DNA from 2 places in the Nocardiopsis baichengensis YIM 90130 genome. Region 2 is predicted to be linked to the other one. Evidence: predicted binding sites of a transcription regulator. Region 2 holds the regulator's gene; the other holds the start of a gene.
The links. The regulator LexA, encoded in region 2, represses DNA repair genes until DNA is damaged. The targets are predictions, from matches to a motif close to TCGAACANNTGTTCGA.

Region 1: the regulator LexA is predicted to act here: its motif matches at 3,264-3,279, upstream of C892_RS0104530 (DUF6504 family protein).

Annotation. Positions count from the first base shown of each region.
Region 1 covers NZ_ANAS01000005.1:199,823-204,535, reverse strand. The annotation lists gene C892_RS0104545 (TAXI family TRAP transporter solute-binding subunit) at 1-854, shown strand, start outside; gene C892_RS0104540 (sensor histidine kinase) at 881-2,290, opposite strand; gene C892_RS0104535 (response regulator transcription factor) at 2,303-2,980, opposite strand; gene C892_RS0104530 (DUF6504 family protein) at 3,021-3,251, opposite strand; gene C892_RS0104525 (DivIVA domain-containing protein) at 3,450-4,163, opposite strand; gene C892_RS0104520 (DivIVA domain-containing protein) at 4,235-4,713, opposite strand, start outside.
Region 2 covers NZ_ANAS01000023.1:68,809-73,521, reverse strand. The annotation lists gene C892_RS0119390 (LysM peptidoglycan-binding domain-containing protein) at 391-972, opposite strand; gene lexA (transcriptional repressor LexA) at 1,296-1,982, shown strand; gene C892_RS0119380 (alpha/beta hydrolase family protein) at 2,331-3,428, shown strand; gene C892_RS0119375 (hypothetical protein) at 3,629-4,213, opposite strand.

The DNA.
Region 1 (4,713 bases), on a different contig from region 2:
GCTCCGCTCCGGCCCCCGCGCCCTATCCGCGCCTGGTGCTGGCGACCGGCCCGCCGGGCGCGGTCTACCGGGAGATCGGCGCGGCCCTGGCCGAGGAGCTGCGTGCGGCCCTGCCCGACACCGAGGTCGAGGTGCGCGGGACGCGGGCCTCCACCGACAACATGCGGCTGCTCGACGAGGGCGCGGTGCAGACCGCCATGGTCAGCCTGGACTCGGTCCCCGGCGGCGCCGGGGGGACGGCCGCGCTGTGCCGCCTGTACGACAGCTACCTGCACCTGGTGGTCCCGGCGGGCTCCGGCGTCGAGGAGCTCGCCGACCTGGAGGGCCGCCGGGTGTCCTTCGGCGCCGCCGACTCGGGGACCGAGTACACGGTGCGGCGGCTCAGCGCGCTGACCGGGGTGCGCATGGACGGGATCCTGCTGAACCAGGCCGAGTCGGCCCGGCTCATGGAGGACGGGGAGATCGAGGCGATGTTCTCCCTCACCGGCATCCCCACCCCGGCGATCACCGGGCTGGCGGGCCGGATGCGGCTGCGCGCGGTGGACCTGGGCGGGGCCGCCGACCTGCTGGCGGGCGACGAGCCCGGGGTGTACCTGCCGGCGACGCTGCCGGCCAGCGGGTACGAGGGCGTGGCGGCCACCCCGACGCTGACCGTGCCCAACATCCTGCTGGCCCGCACCGACCTGCCCGACGACGTCGCGGCCGCGGTCACCGCCACGGTCTTCACCCGCTCGGCCGAACTGGCCGCCCGCCGCCCGGAGGCGGCCCAGATCAACATCCGCACCGGCATCGCCACCGGCGAGGTCCCCCTCCACCCGGGCGCCCGGAGATGGTTCCGCGAACAGAAGCTGTAGCAGGCCCCGCCGGCCCGCAGGCGGACCTACCGCCGCCGTTCCTCCTGCTGCGGGGAGGCCGGCGCCTCGGGGAGGCGGACCTCCACGTCCAGGCCGAAGCCGCCGTCGGGTCGGGGAAGGCCCGGCAGCAGGCGCAGGCTCCCGCCGGACGACTCGACCAGGTCGGCGCAGATCGCCAGACCGAGTCCGGTGCCCTCCACGTTCTGGTGGCGCGGCCCCCGCCAGAAGCGCTGCAGGGCCTTGGCGCGCTCGTCCGCGTCCAGCCCGCTCCCGTCGTCGGCGACGTGCAGCACCACCGCCCCGTCCGCGGCCGACGCGCTCAGCCGGATCCTGCCGCCCCCCGACAGCCGGATCGCGTTGCTCATCAGCTCGTCCAGGACGCTGCCCAGCCCGCCCGGGGGCGCCAGCGCGCGCAGCCCCTCGGGCACGCGCGTCTCCAGCTCCATGTCCTGCACCTCGGCCAGGGCCCGCCACCGCGCCAGCCGGGTGGCCAGCACCTCGTCCAGCTCCACCGGCTCCGAGGCGCGGAAGCTCTCCATCCGGGTGGCGGCCGTCAGCGAGTTGAGCAGCCGGTGCATCGCCTTGGCCTCCTCGACCGCGTCGGCCTGCGCCTGGCGCGCCTGCTCGCCCTGCAGCAGCGGCTCCAGGTTCTCCACCGCCAGCCGCAGGCTCGCCAGCGGATTGCGCAGCTGGTGGGAGGCGTCCGAGACGAACGCCCGCTGCCGGTGCAGGGCCCGCTCCACCGTGTCCACCATGGCGTTGAAGGACGAGGCCAGCCGGCGCAGCTCCGGCGGCCCGCCCGCCTGGTCGGCCCGGGCCGACAGGTCGCCTTCGGCGATCGCCGCGGTCGCCTCGTCCAGCCGGCGCACCGGACGCAGCACCCACCGCGACAGCGGCCAGGCCACCGCCGACAGCCCCACGAGCGGCGCCATGGACAGCGCCGCCATCATCGCCCACGAGCGCAGGATCCGCGCGCGCAGCTCCCCGGTGGGCGCGGAGAGCACCACCGCCCCCTCCACGCCGCTGTCCCGGCCGATCGGCTCGGCGATCACCAGGTCCTCGTCGGACCAGGGCCACACCGCCGTCGGCGGCGCGGGGCGGAACCCGCCCAGCGCGCGCTGGGCCTCCGGCCGCCCCTGCGCGGTCCGGGCCGCCTCCGGGGAGGAGGCCAGCACGGAGGCACCGGAGGGGTCGACCACCGCGACCCGGGCGCCGTAGAGCTCCCCGTACCGCTCCAGCTCCCCGCGCAGCCCCGCGGTGCGGCCGGTGCGCAGGGCGGTCGCCCCCAGGGAGGCGAACCGGCCGGCGTCGTTGAGCCGGTCCACGTACATCTCCTGGGTCTGGCGCTGGGCGGTGACGGCGCCCAGCGGGACCGCCAGCGAGGCGGTGAGCAGGAAGGCGATCGGGACCAGGAGGGCCAGCAGGCGGCGCAGCACGGCGCGGCCCGCTCAGCCGTCCTCGCCGGCGGGGGCCAGCCGGTAGCCGACCCCGCGCACGGTGCGGATCAGCACCGCCCCGGCGAGCTTGCCCCGCAGCGAGGCGATGTGGGTGTCCAGGGTGCGCGAGGACGACTCCCAGGAGGTCCCCCACACCTGGTCGAGGATGGCGTCCCGGCCGACCACCGCGGGCGCCCGCGCCGCCAGCAGCGCGAGCACGTCGAACTCCTTGCGGGTGAGGGTGAGCGGCGCGCCGTCCAGGGCGGCGCGGCGCAGCCCCGGGTCGACGTCGAGCGGCCCCACCGCCAGCGGGGAGTCGGGCGCCGCGGCGGCCCGCTCGGCCCGGGTCCGGCGCAGCACCGCCTCCACCCGGGCCAGCAGCTCGGCGATGCCGAAGGGCTTGACCACGTAGTCGTCGGCCCCGGCGCGCAGCCCGCGCACCCGCTCGCGCTCCTCGGCGCGGGCGGTGACGGCGATGATCGCGGTCCCGGGGCGCTCGCGCAGCCGCCGCAGCACGTCGATGCCGTCGGCGTCGGGCAGCCCCAGGTCGAGCAGGACGACGTCGGCGGGGCCGGCCTCCACCGCCCGCTGGGCCGTCGCCGCCCGCTCGACCTCGTACCGGGCGTTGCGCAGCGCCGTCACCAGCCCGCGCGCGACCCGGTCGTCGTCTTCGACCACGAGTATGCGCATCGCCGACAATCGTAGAGCCGTTCCCGGGGAACGGCCCGGGTCAGCTCCAGTGGCGGCGCATCGTCCAGTCCTCTGTGGTGCGGTCGACCGAGATGTCGGCGATGCTGGGCTCGCCCCGGTCGGACTCGGCGGCCACGCGCACCAGGTCGACCGCGCCCTCCCAGTGGCCGATGACCCGCTGGACCCGGTAGAGGCGCCCCCTCCAGGCGAAGAGGGAGGGGCGGCCGGCAGCGGTCGTTCGGACGTCGATCCGTTCGTTGAAGAGACTCACCCGGGAAGCGTATCGAACAGGTGTTCGCATTCCCAGCGCTCCGCGCCGGTGCCCACCCTAGGACGGACGCCGCACCGTATGCGGCCCGCCGCGCACCGCCGGGGCGGCCGAGGGGGCACAGCCGCTGCTCGGCAGGGCATGAGCGGATCGGGAACGATCGCCTGCCGGGCGTGTCGCGGGGAGCGGCCCGCCCGGGGGTCACGCGTGGTCGGGCTCGTACCCGCGGAGCTCGGCGGCGAGTTCGTCGAGGAACGCGTCGACCTGCGCCGGGTCGTAGCCCGGTCGCGCCCGGGTTGTGGAGAAGCGCACCCGCTCCACGTCGGCGGCGGTCAGCAGCGCCCGGTCGGGACGCCCGTTGATCAGGGCCGAGAGGGTGACCTCGGCGCTGTCCAGGAACGCGTCGACCTCGTCCTCGTTGTAGCCGGTGGTCAGGCGCGTGGTGGCGAACCTCTTGTTCCGCACGTGCTCGGGGGACATCGCCCCCTGCGGCGCCCCGGGCGACGGCCCGGCCCCGTTCGCGCCCCCGGAGGCGGGCGCCGCCGGTTCGGCGTGGGCGCGGGGCGGCTCCGGGGGAGGCGCGGGCGCGCCCCGGTCCACCGGGGCGGACGCCCCGGGCCGGGGCCGGTCGCCGGGGCGGGCCAGCCCGTGGCCGCGCAGCTCCGCGGCGACCTGGTCGAGGAAGTCGTCGACCTCGTCCTCCTTGTAGCCGGCCGTCAGCCGGGTGCCGCGGAAGACCGAGTCCTCCACCTCGGCGGCGGTGATCACCGGCTCCTCGGCGCGGCCGCGCGCGATCGCGGCGAAGGCTTCCTCCACCCGGTCCAGGAGCGCGTCGACGTCGTCCTCGTTGTATCCGGGGCGCAGGCGCACCAGGGTGAACCGCTTGTTCCTGATCTCGGCGGGTGTCAGAGGCATGTACCCATTGTGCCGACCCATCGGTCGGTACGCCTGCTCCGCCCCCGGGGACATGGGCGCGGAGCGGCTGCTCAGCGGCCCTGCAGGCGGTTCGCGGCCTGTTCCAGGTACGCGGTCACCTGGGTGCGGTCGAAGCCGCGCAGGACCACGTCGAACTCCGTGGCGCGAAGCTCCTCGGCGGTCAGGGAGGCGTCGCCGGCCAGGTAGCGGCCGACGAGCACGGCCACCTGGCCGCGGTCGAAGCCGCGCATCACGACGTCGAACTCGGGCGGCTCCGCCGCGCCGTCGGGGGACGCGGGGGGTCCGTGGGCGGCGGTGCCGCCTTCCCGGAGGTCGACGGCCTGTTCCAGATAGGCGGCCACCTGGGTGCGGTCGTAGCCGCGCAGGACCACGTCGAACTCCGTGGCGCGAAGCTCCTCGGCGGTCAGGGCGGGGTCGTCGGCCAGGACGCGGTCGACCAGCGCGCTGACCTGGCCCCGGTGGAAGCCGCGGAGGACGGTGTCGAAGACGGGGCGCCGGGGGCCGAAGTGCTCGGAGAGGCGGGCGGGAA
Region 2 (4,713 bases):
TCTCTCCCGCAGGAATCCCCGTCGCCGCTCCCGATCGCGGAGCGCCCCGCCGTGCGCGGGCCGCCTCCACGGGAGTCGCGCGCTCACCGAAGGGGCCCACCGCGCGTTCGGCGCGGGTCGCCCCGAAGAGCCGTCACCTACTAAAGCACAACTTCTAGGCTGATTCTTCCATGGCGAGCACTAGATCTTGTGGTCAACTTACGAGCGCCTCGCGCCCGCGCGCAAGCCCTCCCGCGGCGGGTCGCGACGGATCCGCAGGTCAGGGACGGCGAACCGGCGCACCGCCCCGGGCGTGTCGGTCCCGGGCGCCGGCAGGCCCGTGGGAAACGACACCCGGGGACCCTCCGGGTCCCCGGGTGTCGGCGGTCGTCACGCGGCAGGCGCCCCTGGTCAGCGGGCGGGCAGGCGCAGCTCCTGGCCGGGGCGCAGCTCGGGCCCGCGCAGTCCGTTGAGCTCGACGATCTCGTGCACGGTGCGGCGCACGTCCTCGCCGGGACGCGCCTGCTCGGCGATGTCCCACAGGGTATCGCCGTCGCGCACGACCACCGTCGGCTCGGCGCCGCCCCCGAAGACCGCCCCGGCGGCCGAGGCGGAGGCGGGAGCCCCTACGGCGGCGGAGGTGAGCACGGCCAGCGACAGCGCGCCACCGGCGCCGGCCGAGGCGAGTGAGAGGACGGCCACGCGGCCGCGCCGGCTCAGCCCGGCCCAGTGGCCGCGCAGCGCGGCGGCGGCGCGGGCGCCGACGGGGCGGGCGCGCGGGTCCGGGCCGGGCAGGGACCCGGCGGCCGCCTCCCCGGGCGCGGGCCCGTCGGGCTCCAGGGGGAGCTCGGGCAGCGCGGAAAGCGCGGAGGACCGGACGGGGCGGGCCCTCCACTCGGGCACCTCCACCGCCCAGTCGTAGAGGACGGGCCCGTCGTCGGGCCTCCTCGGACGCGGGATCGCGGTTCTGGGGTCAGGCGAGGGTTCGGACATGGTCGCCCCCTTCGAACACCAGCCGTTTAGAACTGATGTTCGACTAATACCGCAACGGCCGGATTTTTTCATCACCATCTCGAACGTTTGTTTGATATCGCCGTGAGCAGGCACTACCGTTGGACGTGTCTCACTTCGGCATCGGCGCGGCGCACCGGGGACGCGGTCGCGGCCGTCGGCGCCGACGTGCCACGGTCGGGACGCGAGCCCCCCGACGCCCAACACGCCACCACCGACCGCCGAGGAGGCCGGCCGTGCCGGAGGAGAAGCACCGAACCCAGGAACCCCGATCGGGCAGGGACGGCGCGGAGGCGCTCGGACCGGTGCCGGTCCCGGCGGAGGCGACGGGCGCGCAGGCGGACGCACCGGCGCTGACGGCTCGCCAGCAGAGCGTCCTCAACTGCATCCACCGCTACGTACGGCAGCGCGGATACCCGCCGTCGATCCGGGAGATCGGCGACGCCGTGGGTCTGTCGAGCCCCTCCAGTGTCGCGCACCAACTCAAGGTGTTGCAACGCAAGGGCTACCTCCACCGCGACCAGAACCGCCCCCGCGCGGTCGAGATCCGCATCCCCGGCCAGCCGCCCGTGCGCTCCTGGGACGAACTGGAGGGCGAGCCCCGCGCCGATGAGACCCGTTCGGCCCACGTCCCGCTGGTCGGCCGGATCGCGGCGGGCGGCCCGATCCTGGCCGAGGAGTCGGTGGAGGACGTGTTCTCCCTGCCCCGGCAGCTGGTCGGCGAGGGGCGGCTGTTCGTGCTGACCGTGGTCGGGGACTCGATGGTGGACGCCGCCATCACCGACGGCGACATGGTCGTGGTCCGCCAGCAGCCGGTGGCCGAGAACGGGGACGTGGTGGCGGCCCTGCTCGACGACGAGGCCACGGTGAAGGTGTTCCGGCGCGAGGGCGGCCACGTCCTGCTGATGCCGCGCAACGACGCCTACGAGCCGATCGACGGCGACCAGGCCACCATCCTGGGCAAGGTCGTGGCCGTGATGCGGCGCATGTAGCCGCTGTGGCCGCACCGACGGCGCCGCACCGCGCCGCATAACGACTTCGCCTCTCTTCGGAACGGCCCCGTGACCACCCCCGGTCGTCACGGGGCCGTCGCCGTATCGGTATCCGACAGAGACGTCCCCGAGCGCCGGCGCAGCGCCCCGGTCCGCGCGCCTCGCCCCCTGCGGCCCGCCCGCGCCCACACCTGACGGACGCCCCTGCTGCCCGTGTCCCCCGCACCTGACGAAACCGCCCCCCGTACGACAGCGCCGCGGCGCGGCCCCGCGAGCCCCGCGGACGGCCCCCGGCGCGAGCGGCCCTGCCGACCGCTACGCGCCCGCGGGGCCAATACGGTGGGGTCCATGCCGAGCCGATCCTCCGTCGCCCCGACCCGCTCCCCCCTGCGCGCCGCCGCCGTCGCGGCCGCCGCCGCGCTGCTCGCCTCCGGGTGCGGACCGGGCGGCGGGGCCGAGGGGGCCGCCCCGCCCGGGGCCGATCCCGTGGAGCAGGAGGTCTCCTTCACCAGCGGCCCGGACACCCTGCACGGCACCCTCGCCCTGCCCCCGGACGCCGACGGGCCCGTGCCCGGCGTCCTCATCGTCTCCGGCAGCGGCCCCACCGACCGGGACGGCAACGCACCGGCCCGCCCGGACGCCGACACCAACCGGAACTTCGCCCGGGTGCTGGCCGAGGCCGGGGCGGCCTCCCTGCGCTACGACAAGCTCGGCAGCGGCGAGACCGGCACGGGCTCCCGGGACGAGGACGCGGTCGTGGGCTTCGACGACTTCGAGGCGCAGGTGGCGGCCGCCTACGCCGAACTCGCCGCCCGGCCGGAGGTGGACCCGTCCCGGCTCCTGGTGCTGGGGCACAGCGAGGGCGCACTGTTCGCGCTGCGCTCCCCCGGGGCCCTGGACGGCCCGGAGCCCGCCGGCCTGGTCCTCGCGGCCCCGCCGGGCACCCGCTACCTGGACCTGATCGACCGGCAGCTGACGGGACAGCTGCGCCGCGCAGAGGCCCAGGGCGGCATGGAGCAGAGCGACGCCGAGGAGCTGCTCTCCGACGCCCGGGTGTCCACCGCCCGGCTGCGGGCCGGGGAGGACCCGCCCGAGGACCTGGACCCTGCGCTGGCGGGACTGTTCGGCGAGCAGAACGCCGAGTTCCTCCGGGAGATCGACGCCCTGGACCCGAAGGAGCTGGCCTCGGACCTTCCGGGGGGCATGCCCGCGCTCGTCCTGTGGGGAACAGAGGACTCCCAGGTCGACGGCGCCGAGGTGGACCGATTGGTGCAGGGCCTGGAGGAAGGCGGGCGCCCGGGTGTGGAACGCGTCGACATCGAGGGCGCGGACCACGTGTTCCGCGAGTACGACGACAGCCCCGGGGCCGTGGTCCCCGACGCCGACCGCCCCTTCGCCGACGAGGTCTCCCCTGCCGTGGAGGACTTCCTCGACCGGACGCTCTGACCCCTGTTCACGGGGCCGCCTCAAAGCACGGTGGTGTGCGCGGGCTCCCCTCGGCCGGTCGTGTCCGCCGGCGCGGTGGACCCCTCCGGCCCCCGGCCGCCCGCACCGACACCCCCGTTGATCTCGGGAGAGTCGGGGTAATACCGGCGAGTATTACCCCGGCTTCCCCGAGATCAACGCCAAGGAGGGCGCGTACCCGGCTATTCCAGTTCGGCATCGAGTTCGGACTGGAGGTCCTTGGCCAGGCGCTTCGCGCCGTCGACCATGTCCGCCTCGGAGACCGGCTCGGTTCCCTCGAAGTCGGCGGACGACGTGTAGCACGTCTCCGCGTACAGGTTCATTCTGCGCACCCCGACGCAGCCCCACCCCAGGGGGCCGTTCTCCTGCTCGAACCAGGAGTAGGCCTCGTCGCCCAGGCCCGACAGGGCCGTGCGGTCGCGCCGCTCCGAAGCCCCCTCCAGCAGCCCGGCGGCCGCCTCCTCGGCGGACGACTGCGCGTCGGCCTCGGTGCGCACCAGGACCACGCGCGCGGCCGACGGAGTGTGCGGCGAGTCCTCGGTGGTCGCCCACCGGCACTGCACGCCCTGGCGCTGCGGCTCGGGCAGGCCGCCGATGCCCTCATCGATCTCGGCCTCGTGCTCGGGCACCAGCCCGTCGAGGGTCTCCCCCTCGGCGGCGGCGCACTCGGGCAGCTCCTCGAAGCCCGGGTCCACACCGGTCAGGGCGAACACGGCCCACACCCCGCCGACCAGCAGGGCCAGCGCGGTGGCGGCGAGCGCCGTCACGGCCGCGATCGCGCACCCGCGGCTGGAGCGCGGCTCGCCGGCCACAGCGGGCGGAACGCTCGGCGGGGGTGCAGGGGGCGCGTGCGGGCCCCCCGGAGGCGGGCTCCCCGGCGGCGGACCGGTCGGAGGGGCGGACGGGACGGGCCCCGCCGGAGGTGGTCCGGGCGGAGTCGGCCCGGGACGCGGGTGACCCGGGTACGGCCTCCCCTGCGGGCCCGGGTGCGGGACGTGGGAGCCGGGAGCCGCCTGGGACGCTCCGGCCTGCGGAGCGGGCCCGTGGTGAGGTCTCGGGTGCCCGCCGGGGGCTCCGCCCGGTGCGCTCTCCTGCCCTCCATGGAACGGGACGCCCGGGGCCTCTTCGGGGACAGGGGCGACGCCGGCCGGAGCCGCCTGCGGTCCCGATGAGGCTCTGTACTGCTCCTCCCGGGAAACGGCCCCCCGAACCGGGGCATCCTCCCGGGTTTCGGCCCTGCCCGACGGAGCACCATCCTGCGGCTCCG